Regions from separate parts of the Ensifer sp. 1H6 genome, predicted to be linked through region 1. Evidence: predicted binding sites of a transcription regulator. Region 1 holds the regulator's gene; each other region holds the start of a gene.
The links. Region 1 encodes LexA, which represses DNA repair genes until DNA is damaged. Its sites were predicted from a motif close to TGTTCNNNNTGTGTTCNG; they were not measured.
Positions count from the first base shown of each region.

Region 2: the regulator LexA is predicted to act here: its motif matches at 1,202-1,219, upstream of recA (recombinase RecA).
Region 3: the regulator LexA is predicted to act here: its motif matches at 1,185-1,202, upstream of parE (DNA topoisomerase IV subunit B).

Region 1 covers NZ_MOAI01000002.1:24,196-27,474, forward strand. The annotation lists gene BKP54_RS34880 (hypothetical protein) at 12-158, shown strand; gene BKP54_RS03010 (hypothetical protein) at 802-1,134, shown strand; gene lexA (transcriptional repressor LexA) at 1,354-2,070, opposite strand; gene BKP54_RS03020 (hypothetical protein) at 2,251-2,490, shown strand; gene BKP54_RS03025 (hypothetical protein) at 2,549-2,836, opposite strand.
Region 2 covers NZ_MOAI01000002.1:164,084-167,362, reverse strand. The annotation lists partial or broken gene BKP54_RS03675 (pseudouridine-5'-phosphate glycosidase) at 1-127, opposite strand, end outside; gene BKP54_RS03670 (carbohydrate kinase family protein) at 159-1,106, opposite strand; gene recA (recombinase RecA) at 1,346-2,434, shown strand; gene alaS (alanine--tRNA ligase) at 2,664-3,279, shown strand, end outside.
Region 3 covers NZ_MOAI01000007.1:180,025-183,303, forward strand. The annotation lists gene BKP54_RS10895 (UbiA family prenyltransferase) at 1-48, opposite strand, end outside; gene BKP54_RS10900 (phospholipase) at 178-1,110, opposite strand; gene parE (DNA topoisomerase IV subunit B) at 1,321-3,279, shown strand, end outside.

The sequences.
Region 1 (3,279 bases):
GGAATTGCTGAATGAACCGTAATGGGCTCTATCTGATCATTGCCATGCTCGCCGTCGCCGTCATTGGTCTCGGCGCCTATGTCTACCGCGAGGAAACAAAACCGACCGGCGTAGAGATCAAGATTGGCCAGGACGGGGTTTCCGTTCAGGAGAATTGAGCGCCATCGGCCACACGCTCAACAGGTTTGGCAGCGGCGAATGCCGCTGGCGGTCGACGCCCCACGCGAGGTTCAAGGCGAACGCAGATCCGAAGGCGGTCGAAATACCGGCCATCGGTGGCGTAAGCGGCCGCGTGCTCGTTGCGAGCGTCAACGAAAGTGTGACGTAGATAGGGCGGGCGAGCGCGTGATTCAGCCCCTCGCACGATGAAAGCAACAAGTCACCCAGCGCCTGCGCGATTGGCTAAAGCGGTTCTCCGTCAATAGCAGCCCGATTGTCGAAAGTGAAACGCTGTGCGTGCCTGCGCAAAGGACATGCTGCCGGCACGCAGGTACGGTTTTCGGGGGGCAAGGAACATGGGCCAATGCGGCGCGTCCAACACGCGCAGCGAGGCTGCCCGCATCGCAGCCAACCACTGTTTTCAAAGCGCAATTCGACCGGGCTGCGCTTGCCCGCCAGTTTGCGAACGTCCGCAGTCGCCAACGACATGGCCTTGCGAGGACGCGCCCCGAAATGGTGATTCGGTCACTATTGTCAGTGCTGAAAATATTGTCTCTAGACAGAACTGGGAATGAATATCCCAACAGCGCGACCCGTATAGGTAGTGTCAAACAAAGCCAACAATGGAGGAAAAGACATAAAATGAAATATAAGATCGCCCTGACTGCTCTTGCCATTCTTGCCGTAACGACGGCCACCGCAAGCGCTGAGGATCTCGTCTTTCAGCTTAAGAACAAGACGAATGCCGTTTTGACGAACTTCTACACATCGCCGGTCGGTGTTGATCAGTGGGAAGACGACGTCTTCGGGCGGCAGGTGCTTAATCCGGGCGAAAGCATGGAAATTACCATCGCCGACGGACGTGATGTCTGCAAATACGACATGCGCTTTGAATTCGAAGAAGGTTCCGGTCTCGACACGACTGAAGACAAGCAGGATCTCTGCGAGTTGGGCGAGTACTCGATTCACGAGTAAAATCCGTCGAGCGTGAAAAACACTCGATCCGAAAATCTCCGTCTCGCTACCCTATGTGGCGAGACGTTGAAGTAAGAGAGCGGCTGGCCGGCATGAAGGCGGCTAGAGCGTTTCCGGTTTAAACGGAGTCACTAGGCGCTCTATCTATTTGTTTTTACGCATTTCCTGGCGGAAAACCGCTCCGCACTTTTCCTCGAATTGCGCTGGCGTGAGACGGGCTTAGTGGTAGCGGCGGATCAAGCCGACGAGCTTGCCCTGAATCTTGACCCGGTCAGGCCCGAAGATGCGCGTCTCATAGGCCGGGTTGGCGGCCTCTAGAGCAATTGAAGCGCCCTTGCGCCGGAAGCGTTTCAACGTTGCTTCCTCGTCATCGACTAGTGCCACGATGATATCGCCGGGATTGGCCGTGGTGGCATTGCGGATGATCACCGTATCGCCATCGAAAATGCCGGCCTCGATCATCGAATCACCCTTCACTTCAAGGGCGTAGTGCTCGCCGCTGCCGATCATATCGAGCGGCACGGTAATGTCGTGGGTGTTGTTCTGTATCGCCGAGATCGGCACGCCGGCGGCAATGCGGCCCATCACTGGAACCGACACGGAGCTGTTGTCGGCAACCGGCAGCGTTTTCGCCGCGGGGGCAGGGGCGGGCGGTTTGCCAAGGCTACCCTCGATGACGCTCGGCGAAAACCCGCGACGGGGCTGCGCGCTCGCAGCATAGGCTTCCGGCAGTTTGATGACTTCGAGCGCTCGGGCGCGGTTGGGAAGCCGGCGTATGAAGCCGCGTTCCTCGAGCGCTGTGATCAGCCGGTGAATGCCCGACTTGGATGCCAGGTCGAGTGCATCCTTCATCTCGTCGAAGGACGGCGGTACACCGGACTCCTTCATTCGTTCATGGATGAAAAGAAGCAATTCCTGTTGCTTGCGGGTCAGCATGGCAAGTCGCTCCAGAGGCGTGAAACAAATCAAGAACAGACACTATCTGTTCCATATGTGTTCCGCAAGTGCCTAAAATTCTGTGAATGTTGGTTCAATCAAGCGCAGATTGACCAACTCGTCGCTGCACGCGCCGCGCGAGGCTGATATGCCTCCTTCCGTTTATGGAATGAGGGTTTAATGACGAAGCTGATTCAAATCTTGCTGACCATCGTTGTCGCCGCGACCGCGATCCTTGGGTTTCGCTGGTATCAATACGTGGATAACAAGCAGAGCCCGTTTGACGAAGTTGGTATCGCGTTGAATGCGGCGATGCCCGGGCCGCTCAATCAATGGGGTTGTGACCGGCTGAAGCTGACATTTGGCAACGGACACCCGCCGCACGGTTGCGCCGCGGCCGATGGGACGCAGTGGAAATAGCCTGCCATCAAGGGATCAGCAGAAATATCGATGGGCGATCTGCTAGAGGAGGCCTGAATCAGGCCGGCTGCGTCGCGGAGCAGGCGTCCTCGAATTCCTTGACGGTTTCCGCGGAGTTGTCCTCCGGCAGCACAGCGTCGGCCGCTTCGGTCGCGACCGGCGTGTCGCCTTGATAGACGAAGGACTGGATGTAGTAGGCGATCGTTCCCTTCCAAACGTTCCGGCCGTCTATCTGCTGGCAGGGCACGGCCGTTTCGAAGTCGGCTTGCAGGTCGTCGACCGTGGCAGCGCTGAGGGCGATGTTAGGCGATGCGATAATCGAGGCGATAAGCAAGGCTGCAAGCACGGTGAACGTCCACTAGATCAGAGGTGGCGGCGATGGTTTGGTTAACGATGTGAACCGTGCTTTCGTTCCGAAGTCCAGCAAGCATGCCGGGCACTGTGCCGTGTTCAACAGTTCTTTGCGAAAGGCGAGCACTGGTGCTCAAGCTGTGGCAATGAAGGCACAAAGATTGGCGTGAGGTGCGTTGGCGTTTTCGATTTTCCGGCGCCCGCCTCAAAGCGTGGCGCTGGCAGCTGATCAACAATACCCGCCGCAAATGCTTCCGATGATGTTGGACGCCGTAATGGAGTGCGAGTGGCCAGCGGCATCCGCCTGTAGCGATCTTCGCATCTCCAGCCAAATACATACGACGTTCAAACGCGCTACGAAACCGGCATCTGACCGCGGGTGCTCGACCAGTCGCGCCGGGATGTCGCGGAGACGTTGCGCACCCCAGTTCGACTGGC
Region 2 (3,279 bases), 140 kb from region 1:
CCGGATAGGGCATGCCATGGGTGATGATCGTCGATTCCAGTGCCACGATCGGCGCGCCGCGTGCCTTGGCGGCTGCAACCTCGTCGGAATATTCCATCGGCAGGAAGGGGGAAGCGGGTTTGGTCATGGTTTTTCCTTGGGAGTTCGGCTGGCGGCGTTCATGCCAGCATTTGAGGTGCCGGCACAAGGGCCAGTGCCTGTTCGAGGTTGGCCTGCGACATTTGTTCCGAGGCGGCCAAGGGAGAGCGAAGCGTAATGCCGGCGGCGGCAATGCCGCGCCGCAGGCATTCCGACAGATCATGGCCGGCAAGACGGGCGGTGAGGAAGCCTGATGCCAGGGCATCGCCGGCGCCGGTAACATCGGCGAGCTCCGGCAGGGCCGGCGGCGTCGCGACGCAGACGGTTTCGCGATCGAAGGCGACGACCGCTCTGCCGCCTCGGGTAACGACGCCGCCATTGAGCCCGGCGGCGCGCAAAAGCGGCGGCCAACCCTCAGCATCCGCCGCATCCTTGCCGGTGAGCGCCCGCGCCTCGGCCTCGTTCATGAACAGGAAGCTGAGCCTGACCAGGCTCGGCTGGAATCGGATCACCTTTGCCGGCGATACGGCGATACCGGCGACAATGCGCCCATCCGTCGACGCCGCCGCTACGAGGGCGGCGATGGTTTCTTCGGGCAGGTTCGCATCGGTCAGCACCAGCCGGCTGTCGGCGATGGCATCGCGCAATGCGCGCCGCTGCAACTGGCGCGGCGAGAACATCCGGTAGAGATCCATGTCGGCAAGGGCGATCACCAGGTTGCCGTCATTTTCAATGATCGCAGTGTAGCTCGGCGTCTGGCGGTCGAGAAAGGTGAGGGGATTGTCGATGACGCCGGCAGCCGCTGCGGCCGCCGTCACGATGTCGCCAGCAGCGTCACCACCGCGCGTGCTGATCATCCGGACGCTATGACCCAGTCGTGCCAGGTTGCGCGCAGCGTTGAAGCCGCCGCCACCTGCCTCTTCGAACCAGGTGCCGGGGTTGCTCGAACCGGGTGCGGTCGTGCCCGAGATGCGGCCGCGCCGATCGATATGAGCGCCGCCGAAGACGGCGATTTCGCCTTCCTTCATGAATGTTCCTCTGCTGTCTATCGGCCGAATCGGATCGGGAGGGTTCATCGTCTCAGGGTGCGCCTGGCGCTGCCAAAAAAATTACGCAGCAAAGCGTGAACATGAATCGAACACAATCCGAATAATTCCTATTTTTCAATGTCTTGTCCTGCTCTTGCAAAAACGGAACAAAACATGTACAAAAACTCGTGCGGCGGCTTCATTGCCTCGGTAGCTTCAATAACCTAAAGGTGGACCAAATGGCACAAAACTCTTTGCGGCTCGTAGAGGACAAATCGGTGGATAAAAGCAAGGCACTTGAAGCGGCACTTTCCCAGATCGAACGGTCGTTCGGCAAGGGATCGATCATGAAGCTCGGTGGGAAGGACAGCATCATCGAGATCGAGACGGTTTCGACCGGCTCTCTCAGCCTGGACATCGCACTCGGCATTGGTGGCTTGCCGAAGGGCCGCATCGTCGAAATCTATGGTCCGGAAAGCTCGGGCAAGACGACGCTGGCGCTGCAGACCATCGCAGAAGCACAGAAGAAGGGCGGCATCTGCGCCTTCGTCGACGCCGAACACGCACTCGACCCGGTTTATGCGCGCAAGCTGGGCGTCGATCTCGAAAACCTGCTGATCTCGCAGCCCGATACCGGCGAACAGGCGCTCGAAATCACCGATACGCTGGTACGCTCCGGGGCGATCGACGTTCTCGTCATCGACTCCGTCGCAGCGCTCGTGCCGCGCGCCGAAATCGAAGGCGAAATGGGCGACAGCCTGCCGGGCATGCAGGCCCGTCTGATGAGCCAGGCGCTGCGCAAGTTGACCGCCTCGATCTCGAAGTCGAACTGCATGGTGGTCTTCATCAACCAGATCCGCATGAAGATCGGCGTCATGTTCGGTTCGCCGGAAACGACGACGGGCGGCAATGCGCTGAAGTTCTACGCCTCCGTTCGCCTCGACATCCGCCGTATCGGTTCCGTCAAGGAGCGCGAAGAAGTCGTCGGCAACCAGACGCGCGTCAAGGTCGTCAAGAACAAGATGGCGCCTCCCTTCAAGCAGGTCGAATTCGACATCATGTATGGCGAAGGCGTCTCGAAAACCGGCGAACTCGTCGATCTCGGCGTCAAGGCTGGTATCGTCGAGAAGTCCGGTGCCTGGTTCTCCTATAACAGCCAGCGCCTCGGCCAGGGTCGCGAGAACGCCAAGTCGTTCCTCAGGGACAATCCGGACCTGTCGCGCGAGATCGAGACGGCTCTGCGTCAGAACGCCGGCCTGATCGCCGACCGGTTCCTCGAGAATGGTGGTCCGGAACCCGACGACGGCGACGACGCTGCCGAAGCATAAGCAGCGAGCCGAGCTTCAAGCTTTCAAAACCGGTCGCCTTCATCGGCGGCCGGTTTTTTGCTGCCGTCTGGACAGCATGATACGCGAACGATAAAAGCCTGTGGTTCCGGCGACCGAGGGCGTTGGAGGGCGCAGCCGTCAGCGATGGCCGCGGGGTCGAAGGATAACGGCGAGTGGCGCGGCAGATGCCGGGGCCTGGGCCTGAATTGGTGCACAGATAGGACGCAAGATGAGCGGCGTGAATGAAATCCGGTCGACGTTTCTCGACTATTTCCGCAGGAATGGTCATGAGGTGGTGTCGTCGAGCCCGTTGGTACCGCGCAACGACCCGACGCTGATGTTCACCAATGCCGGCATGGTCCAGTTCAAGAACGTCTTCACCGGGCTTGAGCAGCGTCCCTATTCGACGGCCGTGACGGCGCAGAAATGCGTGCGCGCCGGCGGCAAGCACAACGACCTCGACAATGTCGGCTACACCGCGCGCCACCACACCTTCTTCGAGATGCTCGGCAATTTCTCCTTTGGCGATTACTTCAAGGAAAACGCTATCGAGCTTGCCTGGAACCTGATCACCAGGGAATATGGCCTCGACGCCAAGCGCCTGCTGGTCACGGTCTATCACACCGACGACGAAGCCTTTGGCCTTTGGAAAAAGATCGCCGGCCTTTCCGACGACCGCATCATCCGCATCCCGACCAGCGACAATTTCTGGGCCATGGGCGATACCGGCCCTTGCGGTCCTTGCTCGGAAATCTTTTACGACCACGGCGACAAGATCTGGGGCGGGCCTCCTGGTTCTGCCGATGAGGACGGCGACCGCTTCATCGAGATCTGGAACCTCGTCT
Region 3 (3,279 bases), on a different contig from region 1:
CAAGTCGACACACAACGGAATTTGCCGTGTTTCGATATGCGCATTCATGAAATCTACCCCAGCAATATCTGCCGGGGATAATCGCGCCGATCACTTTCAAAGGTGGAAATAAGCAGCGCGCCTACACCCGGAAATTGCCGTTCTGGTTAACAAATGCCGAGCCGCGAGCGATGTCCGTCAGCGGCTGCCGATCCAGTTCAAGGCGTCGCGCCAATCGGTCATACGGACCGGCGTTCCATGCGATCCGGTCTCAAAGAGCACGAAGCGGGCCGGATAGCCCTGCCCTTTCAACGCGCTGTACAGCGCCTTCTGGCTCGCTGCCGGATAGACACTATCTCGGCTGCCATGGCTGAAGAACATCGGCAATTTCGCCTTGTAGGCGGCGCTCTTGGTAAAATCAGGATCGGCAGCGCCGCCCATGATCATCATGCCGCCAAGCGCTGCCACAGCGCCCGCGTCACGAGACACACCCCAGCAAATGAAACTGCCCATGGAGGCACAGGCCAGCACGACAGGTCTCCCGCCGGAGCGCTCGGCGGCAAGTTTGACCAGGCCTGCAACGTCCGCGGCCCCGGCCGCATCGAAGGACCGCACGCTCGGCGCGTAATAAACGCCCCCATTGGCGACAGCGAGGTTCTTCAGGCGATTGAAGTTGCCGCCGAAGGAGAAATCATTGGCGCCGAGGCGCCGGTCTCCCCCGCGTCCATGGATGAAAATCACGGTGAATGCTGCGCCGCGCTCCCGACCGACGCGCGTCACGTCGAGCGAGCGCCCGCCAACATCGAGCGTCTCGTTGACCTGCTCGCCTTTGACACCCAACGAGACGAAGGCGCGTTTGACGCGCCGCTCCGGAATTTCGTCGCGTTCATTGATATCGCGCAGTTCCTGATAGTCGACGACGCGGTAGTCACCGCCCTCGCTCTCCTCCAGCACCTTGCCGTATGAAAACAGATCGTCCTTGTAGGGCTTAAGCACCTGCGCCTCGGCGCAAACGATCGAGCTTGCAAAAAGGCCGACGGACAGAAAAATGGCGGCAAGCCGGCGAAAGCAAAAATCAGCTGTGGACACGGACAACGAAGGGCTCCCTGGTTCGCGGCAAAGCCTTGCCATCGGCCCGACAGCAAAGCAACAGTTGGTAACAAACGCCGACGCAGAGGCTTTATTTTGCAGGCATCCGGCGCGGCCATTCTCCTTTTGTTCGCACAATCGGCAAGAGTCTGGCAGAATTCGGGTGATTCGAATGACTGGGGATGGCGACAAGACCGAGGTCTTGCTATGGCCTTCAGCACCTCCGCACGACAGGAATGATCTAGACGCCCCATGGACGACAACAGCGACCTCTTCTCCGCAATACCCGAACAACCGAAGCCCGTCGTGGCAGACGCCGCGCCTGTTGCGCGAACGGCGCCGGCTCCGCGTGAAGAACCGCGCCCTGCTCCCAAAGGCAGCGACAGCGGCGACTATGATGCTTCGGCGATCGAGGTGCTGGAGGGGCTGGAGCCTGTCCGTCGGCGTCCGGGCATGTATATCGGCGGCACCGATGAAAAGGCGTTGCACCATCTCTTCGCCGAAGTCATCGACAACTCGATGGACGAAGCGGTGGCGGGGCACGCCAACTTCATCGAAGTCCATCTCGACGCCGACGGCTATCTGTCGGTAACCGACAACGGCCGCGGCATTCCGGTCGAAAACCATCCCAAATTCCCGGGCAAATCGACGCTCGAAGTCGTCATGACGGTTCTGCATGCCGGCGGCAAGTTCGACGGCAAGGCCTATGAAACTTCCGGCGGTCTGCACGGCGTCGGCGTCTCCGTCGTCAACGCGCTGTCGGACGATCTCGAAGTCGAGGTTGCCAGAAATCGCAAGCTCTATCGCCAGCGCTTTTCGCGCGGCGTGCCGCAGGGTGGCCTGGAGGAGCTAGGTGACGTCCACAACCGACGCGGAACGCGGGTTCGGTTTCATCCCGATCCGCAGATTTTCGGACCGCATGCCCGCTTCGAGCCGGCGCGCCTGTTCCGCATGGCACGCTCGAAGGCCTATCTCTTCGGCGGCGTCGAAATCCGCTGGTCGTGTGATCCGTCGCTGCTGCCGGAAGGCTCCGAGATACCGGACCGGGCGGTGTTCCACTTCCCCGGCGGCCTGAAGGACTATCTTGCCGCAACGCTCGGAAAGGAGTTCACGGTTACCCGCGAGATCTTTGCCGGCAAGTCCGAGAAGTCGAACGGCCACGGATCGCTCGAATGGGCCGTCACCTGGTATGGTGGCGACCAGCAAGTCCATTCCTATTGCAACACCATTCCGACGCCTGAAGGCGGGACGCACGAGGCAGGTTTCCGCATCGCGCTCACAAAGGGTCTGAAGAATTACGCCGAGCTGACGCAGAACAAGCGCGCCGCCATTATCACCACCGATGACGTGATGATTTCAGCCGCTGGCATGCTCTCGGTCTTCATTCGCGAGCCGGAATTCGTCGGCCAGACGAAGGACAAGCTGGCAACCGTCGAAGCACAGCGCATCGTCGAAAACGCCCTGCGCGATCCTTTCGATCATTATCTTGCCGACAACCCGGCCGAGGCGGCAAAACTGCTTGAATGGGTGATCGAGCGCGCCGACGAGCGCGTCCGCCGCCGCAAGGAAAAGGAAGTCAACCGCAAGACCGCGGTGCGCAAGCTGCGCCTGCCCGGCAAGCTTGCCGACTGCTCGCAGAACACAGCCGAAGGTGCGGAACTTTTCATCGTCGAAGGGGATTCGGCTGGCGGCTCGGCCAAGCAGGCGCGTAACCGCGCGAACCAGGCCATCCTGCCGCTTCGCGGCAAGATCCTCAACGTCGCCAGCGCCGGTCGGGAAAAGCAGGGCGCCAACCAGCAGATCGGCGACCTGATCCAGGCGCTCGGCTGCGGTACTCGCAGCAAATACCGGGAAGAGGACCTGCGCTACGAACGCATCGTCGTCATGACCGACGCCGACGTCGACGGCGCGCACATCGCCTCGCTGCTGATCACCTTCTTCTACCAGGAGATGCCGGAGCTCATCCGCGGCGGCCACCTCTATCTCGCCGTACCCCCGCTCTACCGCCTGAGCCAGGGCTCGAAGACGCTCTATGCCCGCGACGACGCCCATCGCGAAGAGCTGATGCGCACCGAATTCAACGGCCGCGGCAAGGTCGAAGTCGGCCGGTTCAAAGGTCTCGGCGAGATGCTGCCGGCGCAGCTCAAGGAAACGACAATGGATCCGAAGTTCCGCACGCTGCTCAAGGTCCAAATCGACGACGTCGATTTC